Regions from separate parts of the Sporomusa intestinalis genome, predicted to be linked through region 2. Evidence: riboswitches for the same ligand, from Rfam matches in the RefSeq annotation. Region 2 holds a riboswitch; the other holds the start of a gene.
The links. Region 2 has a riboswitch for thiamine pyrophosphate ahead of thiS (sulfur carrier protein ThiS). Riboswitches for the same ligand answer to the same signal wherever they lie in the genome.
Positions count from the first base shown of each region.

Region 1: another riboswitch for thiamine pyrophosphate. It lies ahead of thiT (energy-coupled thiamine transporter ThiT); the one in region 2 lies ahead of thiS (sulfur carrier protein ThiS).

Region 1 is NZ_AP042390.1:4,283,860-4,288,660, reverse strand. It holds gene ACZ481_RS19965 (c-type cytochrome) at 1-172, shown strand, start outside; gene ACZ481_RS19960 (cbb3-type cytochrome c oxidase subunit I) at 185-1,672, shown strand; partial or broken gene ACZ481_RS19955 (ECF transporter S component) at 1,691-1,981, shown strand; gene ACZ481_RS19950 (small acid-soluble spore protein P) at 2,090-2,239, opposite strand; gene thiT (energy-coupled thiamine transporter ThiT) at 2,475-3,137, opposite strand; TPP riboswitch at 3,201-3,304, opposite strand; gene ACZ481_RS19940 (thiamine diphosphokinase) at 3,375-4,094, opposite strand; gene ACZ481_RS19935 (FAD-binding oxidoreductase) at 4,374-4,801, shown strand, end outside.
Region 2 is NZ_AP042390.1:2,878,262-2,883,062, reverse strand. It holds tRNA gene ACZ481_RS13555 (tRNA-Val) at 125-200, shown strand; tRNA gene ACZ481_RS13550 (tRNA-Val) at 303-378, shown strand; gene ACZ481_RS13545 (tRNA (adenine(22)-N(1))-methyltransferase) at 506-1,195, shown strand; gene ACZ481_RS13540 (Nif3-like dinuclear metal center hexameric protein) at 1,186-2,307, shown strand; TPP riboswitch at 2,383-2,493, shown strand; gene thiS (sulfur carrier protein ThiS) at 2,561-2,761, shown strand; gene ACZ481_RS13530 (thiazole synthase) at 2,767-3,552, shown strand; gene thiH (2-iminoacetate synthase ThiH) at 3,578-4,675, shown strand; gene thiE (thiamine phosphate synthase) at 4,708-4,801, shown strand, end outside.

The DNA.
Region 1 (4,801 bases), 1.4 Mb from region 2:
CCCGCCGATATTAACCGGAGCCAAACACAAGCGTCATGCCCAGGTTACCGAGCAAGAGGCTGAGGCCATTGCCGCCTATCTTAAATTCCTTAGTACCATTGATACCCTTGGCTGGCCCCTTGATGCCAATAACCGCGGTCATTCGGGGCAGCACCCGGAAGACATAAGGTAAAAGGAGCTTATAATGCTAATCTCCCAAAAACTGTGTTATAAGTACGCTTTGATCACTTTTTTATTTTTTGGCCTGCAGGGGATCATCGCGCTGGCCGGTGCCTTGGAAACCGTGTTTCCCGATGTGCCCATGCCGCTTCCATTTACTGCCGGCAGAGCCTTTCATCTCAATATCAGTATTATGTGGCCGCTGTTTGGCATAACCGGGATCATCTACTATTTTTTTTGCAGTGAAGCCGGCAGGGAAATCTATAGTGTAAGACTAATCGAAGCAAATTTTTGGCTGTTGTTAGTCACGATAGTAACAATACTTGGCTCACTTATCCTTGGGTTCAATGCAGGCATTGAATATCTCGAAGCGCTGCCGCCTCTCAAAGTGGGGATTGCGATCTCTATCAGCATCCTGTTTTATAATCTTATCCGGACATATATGGCAGCAAAGGTACCAAAAAGCCGGGCCACGCTGGTTAGTATGTTAGCGGGGAGTTTTACCCTGATCGTTTTTTTTATTCCCAACATCCTGCGTTATTCGCATCCGGTCGCAGAAGAATTCTTAAAGTTCTGGGTCGTTCATCTGTGGGAGGAGATGAGCCTGGAACTTATCGGCACCGGCGTGCTGGGGGCCGTTGTGGTGACACTGCCGGGAATGCAGCGCCGGGTCATTGAAAATGTACTTTATTTGGATATGATAGTTATGGTGGTAACCGGTGTTCTGGCTACCGGCCATCATTATTACTGGACCGGCGGACCAGCCTACTGGATTTGGGTCGGCGGCGCCTTTAGCACAATCCAGATCGTGCCGGTGTTATTACTGCTTTATTCTATTATGAGGACGGTAAAAGTCCAGTATTTTTACCAATTTGGACAACGGGAGAAAATGGTTACAGCCATGCTGGCGTGCAGTATGTTTTATCATATTTTTGGAGCCGGTCTGCTGGGCTTTTTTATGGCTATTCCGGCTGTTAACAAATATATTCACGGAACGTACATAACCTCCGCCCACTCCCATCTTGCGGTGTTTGGCGTCTTTGGTTTTCTGGTGCTGGCCCTGAGCTATTACATCTTTTTCTCAGAGGTCGCACTTGACACAAAAAATTATTTGTTTAGCTGGATCGGACTCCTGCTGCTCAATGGCGGTTTATTGATTATGTCAGTCGCCCTGCTTGTTGCCGGCGGCCTTCAGTCGCATTTCTGGTATGTTCTGGGCTTAACTGTTGGTCAAACCAACCAGGGGCTTTTTCCCTGGCTGCTGCTGCGGCTGGCAGGCGGGCTGGTATATGCCGCGGGCAGCTCGCTGCTCACCTATGTAGTTATAAACAAAGCCTGGAGCAGTTTTTCGCTCTGTTTTCCTTCGCTGAAGCTGTTGGAAGAGCAGCAATGTATGGCGCTAAAAGATCTTCACACCGGCTTTCAACAAGTAGTGGTTACGGCGAATAAACTGGAACAGGCATTAAGGAAAACGAAAATGGTATTGGATGAGTATCTTAAACCAAAACCTTAAGGGGCATGGTTTTTATGGGCTCCCTTTACGCTGGCCATTGTCGGTCTCATGGGATATACGGTCGGCGCCATCTGCGAAACCAACCGGACGTTGACGGCCTATGTCCTGATCCTGGCGGCGGCTTGTTGCATGAAAGTGGTTGCTTATTATGGCGCCGCAGGGATTATTTACGGCAGCTGGCTGGTGCCGATGGCATCCATTCCCGGCAACCTCGTTCAGAGCGGCGTGGCGGCGGTTATTGTACTGCCGGTTGTGGTCAAGTCGAGAAAATATGCGGCTGTTTGGTTCTGGGCAGGAAGCCGCAAGTAAAGCAGCTATTCAAAAAAGATGTCCTACAGTTCAGGAACTGTAGGGCATCTTTTTTGGCCGTAATGGCTGTTAGTGCGCCGGCTATTCGTATGCGTGTTAGACAAGGAATTAGGAGCCTTCGCCGTGGCGCTGGCCGGTGTGGTTATGATTTTTAACCTTCTTGGAGCCGGAAAGTGGTTCCGGCATATCGCTATCCTGATTTTTGCTGCGTTTAGGCGGATGGGGCTGATCCACAGGGTAAGCTTCCGGTTTCGTCATATATTCTTCCTCCCTCCGGTAGTTGCTGGATATTAATATCAGTCCGGCGATTAGCCGGTGCTTATACCTTACTATATAACTTGCGCGGCTTACCTGGTTTTATGCGTGGAAAACCTGCGGTTAATTGTGCTGTTTTGCCACAAGCAAAACAGTAGCCTAGTAGCCTGTCCCCGCGTCGTAATAAACATTGTCCCGCCAATGGCGGGACAGTATAAATTTCATCCAGGAATCAGGGTTATACTTTCGTTTCTTTAACATGGTCGCCAACCAATGCCTGCCGTTTAATGGTCATTTCAATCCGTTCAATCGGCAGCAGGCGCATGATAATTACGCAAACAATAAATTCAATACTCAGGTAGCTGGCATTAAACAGGAAGGAATACAGATAGGGCGAGACCGTCGGCGGCGCATAGCTGGCAAAAAACACGATGCCGGAAAGATAATGGAAGATAAACCGTCCCATAATGCCGACAGCAGCCCCCGTCAGGTACCGGCCCTTGAAATAGCCTGCCAGCCCCAAAGCCATAAAGGGCAGCGGATAATCAAACAACATCTGTACCGGGTGCAGGATAAAGGGGTCCTGGATCAAATTAATCATACCATATAAAAAACCGGTGAGATACCCAACCTCGGGGCCGTAAAAAAACGCCATCAGCAGTATGGGAATCATGCTGCCGGGAGTTACGCTGCCCCCCTGCGGCATATGGTATAGCTTAAAGGCGTGCAGAATGGCAGCCAGAGCAAGCGCGAGCCCGATATGGGACATCAGCCTGGCGTTACATGTTATCTTCTTCATGCGCAGCAGCGCTGCGACCAGCAGAATAACTCCTCCCAGCGTCAACAGTACGGTCGGGCTGGCTGCAATCGTTGCCAGGTTGTCCAGCAGATTGCCGTTCATATCTTTTCTCCTCCATTCGAAAATAAATACAAGCCGCAGGCCCTGGCAGGCCTGCGGCTTTTGCTGTACGTCAAGTCGCTTCCCTACGCTGGCATTATCCAGGTCAGGTTAAGGGTTAATGAAATCTGCTTTCATCTCTCAGCCCGCAGGCACCCCTAGCATATTTGGTATTTTATTCCACTATAGCACTGTTTGGTTTAACCGGCAAGTATTTTATAAGTTTTGCAAGTTTTGTTCTTATTTATCATGGGGCCATTGCAGATAAACCCCCAGCAAGCCTGCAGCCACCGCTACCGTTACTTCCTGACAGGCGGCCAGCGGCCGGTTGCTGATGGCGTAGGGCCGGTCCCGCCGCAGCTCGGTTTTCTGCAAAGGCCAGCGCACGCCGTCAATGGAAACCCCCAGGCAGCAGTCGGACAGGGAAAGCAGGGAGACGACGGCAGGCTTGGCCTCCGCTTTTATCCGCACGGTATCCTGGCCTGCTATAAACAACATGACTTCCGACTCATCGGCGGCAATCCCTTTGCCGCCAAGTGCTTCCCAGCCGGCTAACGACTGAATATTGCTAAAAGTATGGTCAAACCGCCCACCCCAGACACCGGTGACAACGGCAGTGGCCGGACCGTACATAGCCCGGGCTCTAAGCAAAGCCAGCTGAAAATCGGTATGATCCTTGTCGGCGGGATAGGCCTCGACCGGCACGCCCAGGCTCTTGCCCCAGGCCCACGCCTCGGGGCTGGCGCTGTCGCCGTCGCCAATGATCCGGGCCGGGGTTATACCGGCCTGGCGGCTGATATGGATGCCGCTGTCGATACACCACAGAGGGGCCTGGGGTGCCAGCTGCAGAAACCATTCTGCGGCCGGCGGTCTGCCGCCGGCCGCCAGCAACAGCGTTGCCGCCGGCAGCGGTTTGCCAAATATAAGCTCTGCCTGCGGCAGCTTTACAGTATGTCCCATGTTTACACCTGTCCCATTCGAATACTTTAAATCTTTACTTCACCCTCGCGTCCTTATTATCCTTTTCGCCTTTAATTAGAGCTGTCAATAAACCAGGCCGGGGGCTGCTTGGGGATGAAACACATAACCTGTCCCCATGTTTTCTATCCCCATGTTTTCGTGTTTGGGGACTGATTTGGCGGGTTCGTCAGCCAATTCCTGCGTTTGGTCGTAATTGTATGTTGCGCGGAGCAACAAGCCGCTACTATTATATTAGAATATTCTGAAGGAGGTCTTTCCGTGAGCCAATCCGTGTTCCCCCGGTCAAGCGAGGAGTTGCAGCATCTAGTGCGGACAGCGGCTGATACTGGCAGTCTGCTATATAACTACCGGCCGGGAAAGTCTGCAGGCGTAACCATCGATTTGGCAAAATTGGATAAAATCATTGAAATTGATACGGCTAACCTTGTCGCCACTGTCGAGGCCGGCGTTACACTCGGGCTGCTGGCCGAGCGGTTAGGCGCGCAAGGCCTGCGTTTTATCCCGGCCGACACCCCGTTTTATCATCACAAAACGGTCGGGCAGCTGTTTTATGAAGGCTGTTCTAACCTATCCAGCCTGAAATACGGGAGCGCCAAGCATTTCCTGATGGGCTCGGAGGTTGTTCTGCCGACAGGCGAGGTATTGAAAACAGGCGGTAAAACTGTCAAGAATGTTACCGGTTATGA
Region 2 (4,801 bases):
AATGAGAACCTGTGTGATAAGCAGAGAGCCAGATTTTTAGGAGCGTAGCGACGCGGAAATCTGTGCGAATCGCTTAGTTCTGAGCGTAGCGAAGAACCTCCTTTCTCAATATCAAAATTAATACGGGCGATTAGCTCAGCCGGGAGAGCGCCTGCCTTACAAGCAGGATGTCGGCGGTTCGATCCCGTCATCGCCCACCATAAGCAGAGAACCCAAGAAGGCGAGCCGTGAGGCGAAGGCTGATTGGTGTGAATCGCTTAGTTCTGAGCGGTAGCGAAGAACTTCCTTTATTATCCAAACATGGGCGATTAGCTCAGCTGGGAGAGCGCCTGCCTTACAAGCAGGATGTCGGCGGTTCGATCCCGTCATCGCCCACCACAGCAAAAAACCTGCGAATTTAACTTCGCAGGTTTTTTGCTACCCATCAGAATCGGCAAGCAATCAAGGCTATGAGCCAAAGGATAAGGGGAGAAGATAACAACAATAATTGCCAGGAGGGCTGTTTGTGAAATTGGGTCAGCGCTTACAGACGATTGCCGCCATGGTGCCGGCCGGTGGGACTATGGCCGACATTGGGACTGATCATGCCTATTTGCCCATATATCTTGTAACAGAAAAGATTGTGACCCGGGCTATTGCCGGTGATGTTCACCACGGACCGTATGTATCGGCCAAAAATGCGGTGGCGGCAGCGCAGCTGCAGCAGGCGATCTCGGTTCGCCTGGGTAACGGCCTGGCGGTCCTGCAACCGGGGGAAGCCGACATTGTGGTCATTGCCGGCATGGGCGGTGCCAACATCATTGCGATCCTGCAAGCCTGTCCGGATATAACCGGCAGGATACAGCGCCTTATCCTGCAGCCAATGATTGCCGCCGCTGCGGTCCGCGAGTGGCTCGATACCCACGGCTGGCAGATTGTTGACGAACAGTTGGTGCTGGAAGAGGGGAAACTCTACCAGATTATGGCGGCCGAGCCTGGCGCCGGCTCCATTGCCGACAAGTCACTCTATGAGATTGGGCCGCTGCTCTGGCAGTCCAGGCATCCGCTACTCAGGCAGCACATGAATGAACTGATCAGTCATCTGCGCGCCGTAATTCTGGCGATGAGCGGGAGTGACGGCGCAGTAAAATCCGCTAAATACCGGGAATACACCAGTAAGCTTAACGATTTGGAGGAAAAGCTGTCATGTCTGTAATTTGCCGTGATGTTTTACACGCGCTGGAAACACTGGCGCCCCCGCAGCTGGCGGAACCGTGGGATAATGTCGGGTTGCTGCTGGGTGATCCCGCGCAACCGGTTCAGAAAATAATGGTAGCCTTAGATGTGGACCAGGCCCTTGCCGCTGAGGCCATTACCGCCGGCGCGGACCTGATTGTCGTTCATCACCCGCTGATTTTCAAAGGCCTTACCCGTATCCGTACAGATTCCCCCCAGGGAAAGCTGCTGGCTGACCTGATTACAGCCGGCATCGCGGTGTATGCCGCGCATACTAACCTGGACAGCGCCCGCGGCGGGGTGAATGATGTATTAGCGCAAAAGCTGGCATTAACGGAAATCCGGCCGCTAACTACTGCCTATCAGGAGCCACTGCATAAATTGGCTGTTTTTGTGCCGGCCACGCATGTTGACCAGGTCCGGACGGCAATCACCGCAGCCGGCGCCGGGCATATCGGCAATTACAGCCACTGCACGTTTCAAACCCAGGGTACGGGAACCTTTTTCCCATTAACCGGCGCCCAACCCTTCCTCGGCCGGCAGGGAAAACTTGAATTTGCCGACGAATGCCGCCTGGAAACTGTTTTTCCGGCCTCGCTGCGGTCGCAGATCATTGCGGCCATGGTGGCGGCTCACCCTTATGAGGAAGTGGCCTATGACGAGTATCAGCTGCTAAACAAGGGCCCGAGCTATGGCCTGGGACGGGTGGGGGCCCTGGCTGCGCCAATGGGGCTGGCCCGGTTTATCAGCCAGGTAAAAACAGCCTTGCAGATTGGCACCGTCAGAGTGGCCGGCGCTGAGGCTGAACAACAGGTCGGCACGGTGGCCGTATGCGGCGGCAGCGGGGCCAGTCTGATCCAGCAGGCCGTTGCCGCCGGTGCCCACGTTCTGGTTACCGGCGACGTGAAATATCATGAGGCCCAGCAGGCGGCCGCGGCCGGCCTGACCATTATTGATGCCGGCCATTTTGCCACCGAACAGCCGGTTGTCGGTTTTGTGGCCGACTATCTGCAGCAATGGGCCGGCAAAAATCATTGGGATATTACAATTATTGGCAATCAGTCGAATAAAGACGCATTTACATTCTGTTAGCTCCGGTTAACGGGCCGGCAGCAGCTTGACGGGTTGCCTAATTTTGGTATACAATAAATACATATAAATCAAAAACTGGCTGACCGAGGGAGCTCATGTTATGGGCTGAGAGTGAAACTATTAAGTTTCTTACCTCCAATACCTGATCGGGATAATACCTGCGGAGGGAGGTCGTGTGTAATTTGTGTAATTGTGCGCGTCATTACCCGGTGGGGGCGACGTGCTTTTTATTTTTTATGAAGGAGGAAGCAGTGTGAGATTAACTGTAAACGGCCGAGAGCTGCACATGCCGGACGGCGTTACCCTGGCTGAACTGGTTGGCAGGCAAAAATTCAATCCTGAGGTCATTGTGATTGAGCATAACCGGCAAATCGTTAAAAAAGAAGAGTGGCAGACAATTATCTTACAAGCGGAAGACTGTCTTGAAGTGGTTACTTTTGTAGGAGGAGGCTGATTGTGATGACGAAAGACCCCGTGGGCGATGCCTTACTTATCGGCGGCAAGCAATTAACCAGCCGGTTATTTTTAGGAACAGGGAAATTTGCCAGCAACCGGCTGATACCAGAGGTGGTCAGCGCTTCCGGCTCGCAGGTGATCACGGTTGCGTTACGGCGGATTGACCCGGCCTATAAAGAAGAAAACATAGTTGACTACATACCGGGTACCTGTACCTTAATGCCCAATACCTCCGGCGCCAGAAATGCCGAAGAGGCGGTCCGCATTGCCCGGTTAGCCAGAGCCGCCGGGTGCGGCAACTGGATTAAAATTGAAGTGATTGCCGATAACCGCTATCTGCTGCCTGACAATATCGAGACAATTAAAGCCACCGAGGTGTTAGCGGCCGAGGGTTTTGTGGTGCTCCCCTATATGAGTCCTGATTTAATGGCGGCCAAACGTCTGGCTGCAGCGGGGGCCGCCGCGGTTATGCCGCTGGGAGCGCCGATTGGTACGAACCGCGGTCTGAAGACCAAGGAAATGGTAAAAATCCTGATTGAAGAAGTGCCGCTGCCAATTATTGTTGACGCCGGTATCGGCCGGCCGTCCGAGGCGGCCGAAGCCATGGAAATGGGGGCGGCGGCGGTGCTGGTAAATACGGCGGTGGCAACAGCCCGCAACCCGGTTGTTATGGCCGAAGCCTTTGGTCTGGCCGTCGCCGCAGGGCGCAAAGCCTATCTCGCCGGTCCGGGGGCCATCCAGGGTGATGCCGCGGCCTCGTCGCCCCTGACGGGTTTTCTCCGCGAGTGAATAACAGCAGGCAAGGAGGTATATTGTGAGTGTTTATGAGGAACTGTCAAAATACCGGGATTTTGACTTCGCAGCAATCTTTGCCCAGGTTACTGCTGCCGATATTCAACGGGTTATCAGCAAAGACCGGTTAACTGTAGCTGATTATCTGACCTTATTATCACCCCAAGCCGAGCAGCAGCTTGAGGCTATGGCCCAGCAGGCCCACCGCCTGACGGTACAGCACTTTGGCCATACCATTTTGCTCTATACACCGCTATATCTGGCTAATTACTGTGTTAATCAGTGTGTATACTGCGGTTTTCACGCCCACAACGCAATCGAGAGAAAAAAACTGACACTGGATCAGGTCCGGGCTGAAGCCGAAGCTATCGCCGCCACCGGTTTAAAGCATATCCTTATACTTACAGGCGAATCACGCCATCATTCTTCTGTAGGCTACATTAAAGACTGTGTCCGGATATTAAAAGACTTTTTCACCTCGATTAGTATTGAAATATATCCTCTCACTACCGATGAATACCGTGAGCTGGCAGCGGCCGGTGTGGACGGCATGACCATTTACCAGGAAACCTATCATGAGGCAGCCTACGCTGAGCTGCATCCGGCCGGCCCCAAACGGGACTACCGGTACCGCCTGGATGCTCCGGAACGGGCCTGCCGGGCCGCGATGCGCACCGTTAATATCGGGGCGCTTCTGGGCCTCAGTGACTGGCGGCAGGAGGCGTTTTTGACAGGTGTGCATGCCGATTACCTCCAGCGCAATTACCCCGGGGTCGAGATCAGCATGTCGCCGCCGCGGATGCGGCCCCATGTCGGCGGTTTTCCGCCCCGGGTCATTGTCAGTGATAAAAATTTAGTGCAATATATTCTGGCTTTCCGGTTGTTTATGCCGCGCGGGGGGATCACCCTGTCGACCCGTGAGAGCGCCGCCCTGCGCAATAATATGCTCGAACTCGGCATTACCAAAATGTCAGCCGGGTCGTGCACCGCCGTGGGCGGGCACTCGGAAGCGGCGGCTGTCGGCCAGTTTGAAATCTCTGACGAACGCAGCGTAGCTGAAATGGCGGCGATGCTGTATGCCCGCAATTACCAGCCTGTCTATAAAGACTGGCAGCTATAGCGGGCGGAGTGCCAACGAAGGAGGGAAGAAGGATGCCAAGACCGGGGATGACTAATTTTTTAACCACAGCCATATATGCCTTAACCGCCGAAGAGCATTCACTGGGCCGCAGCAATGTGGAAGTAG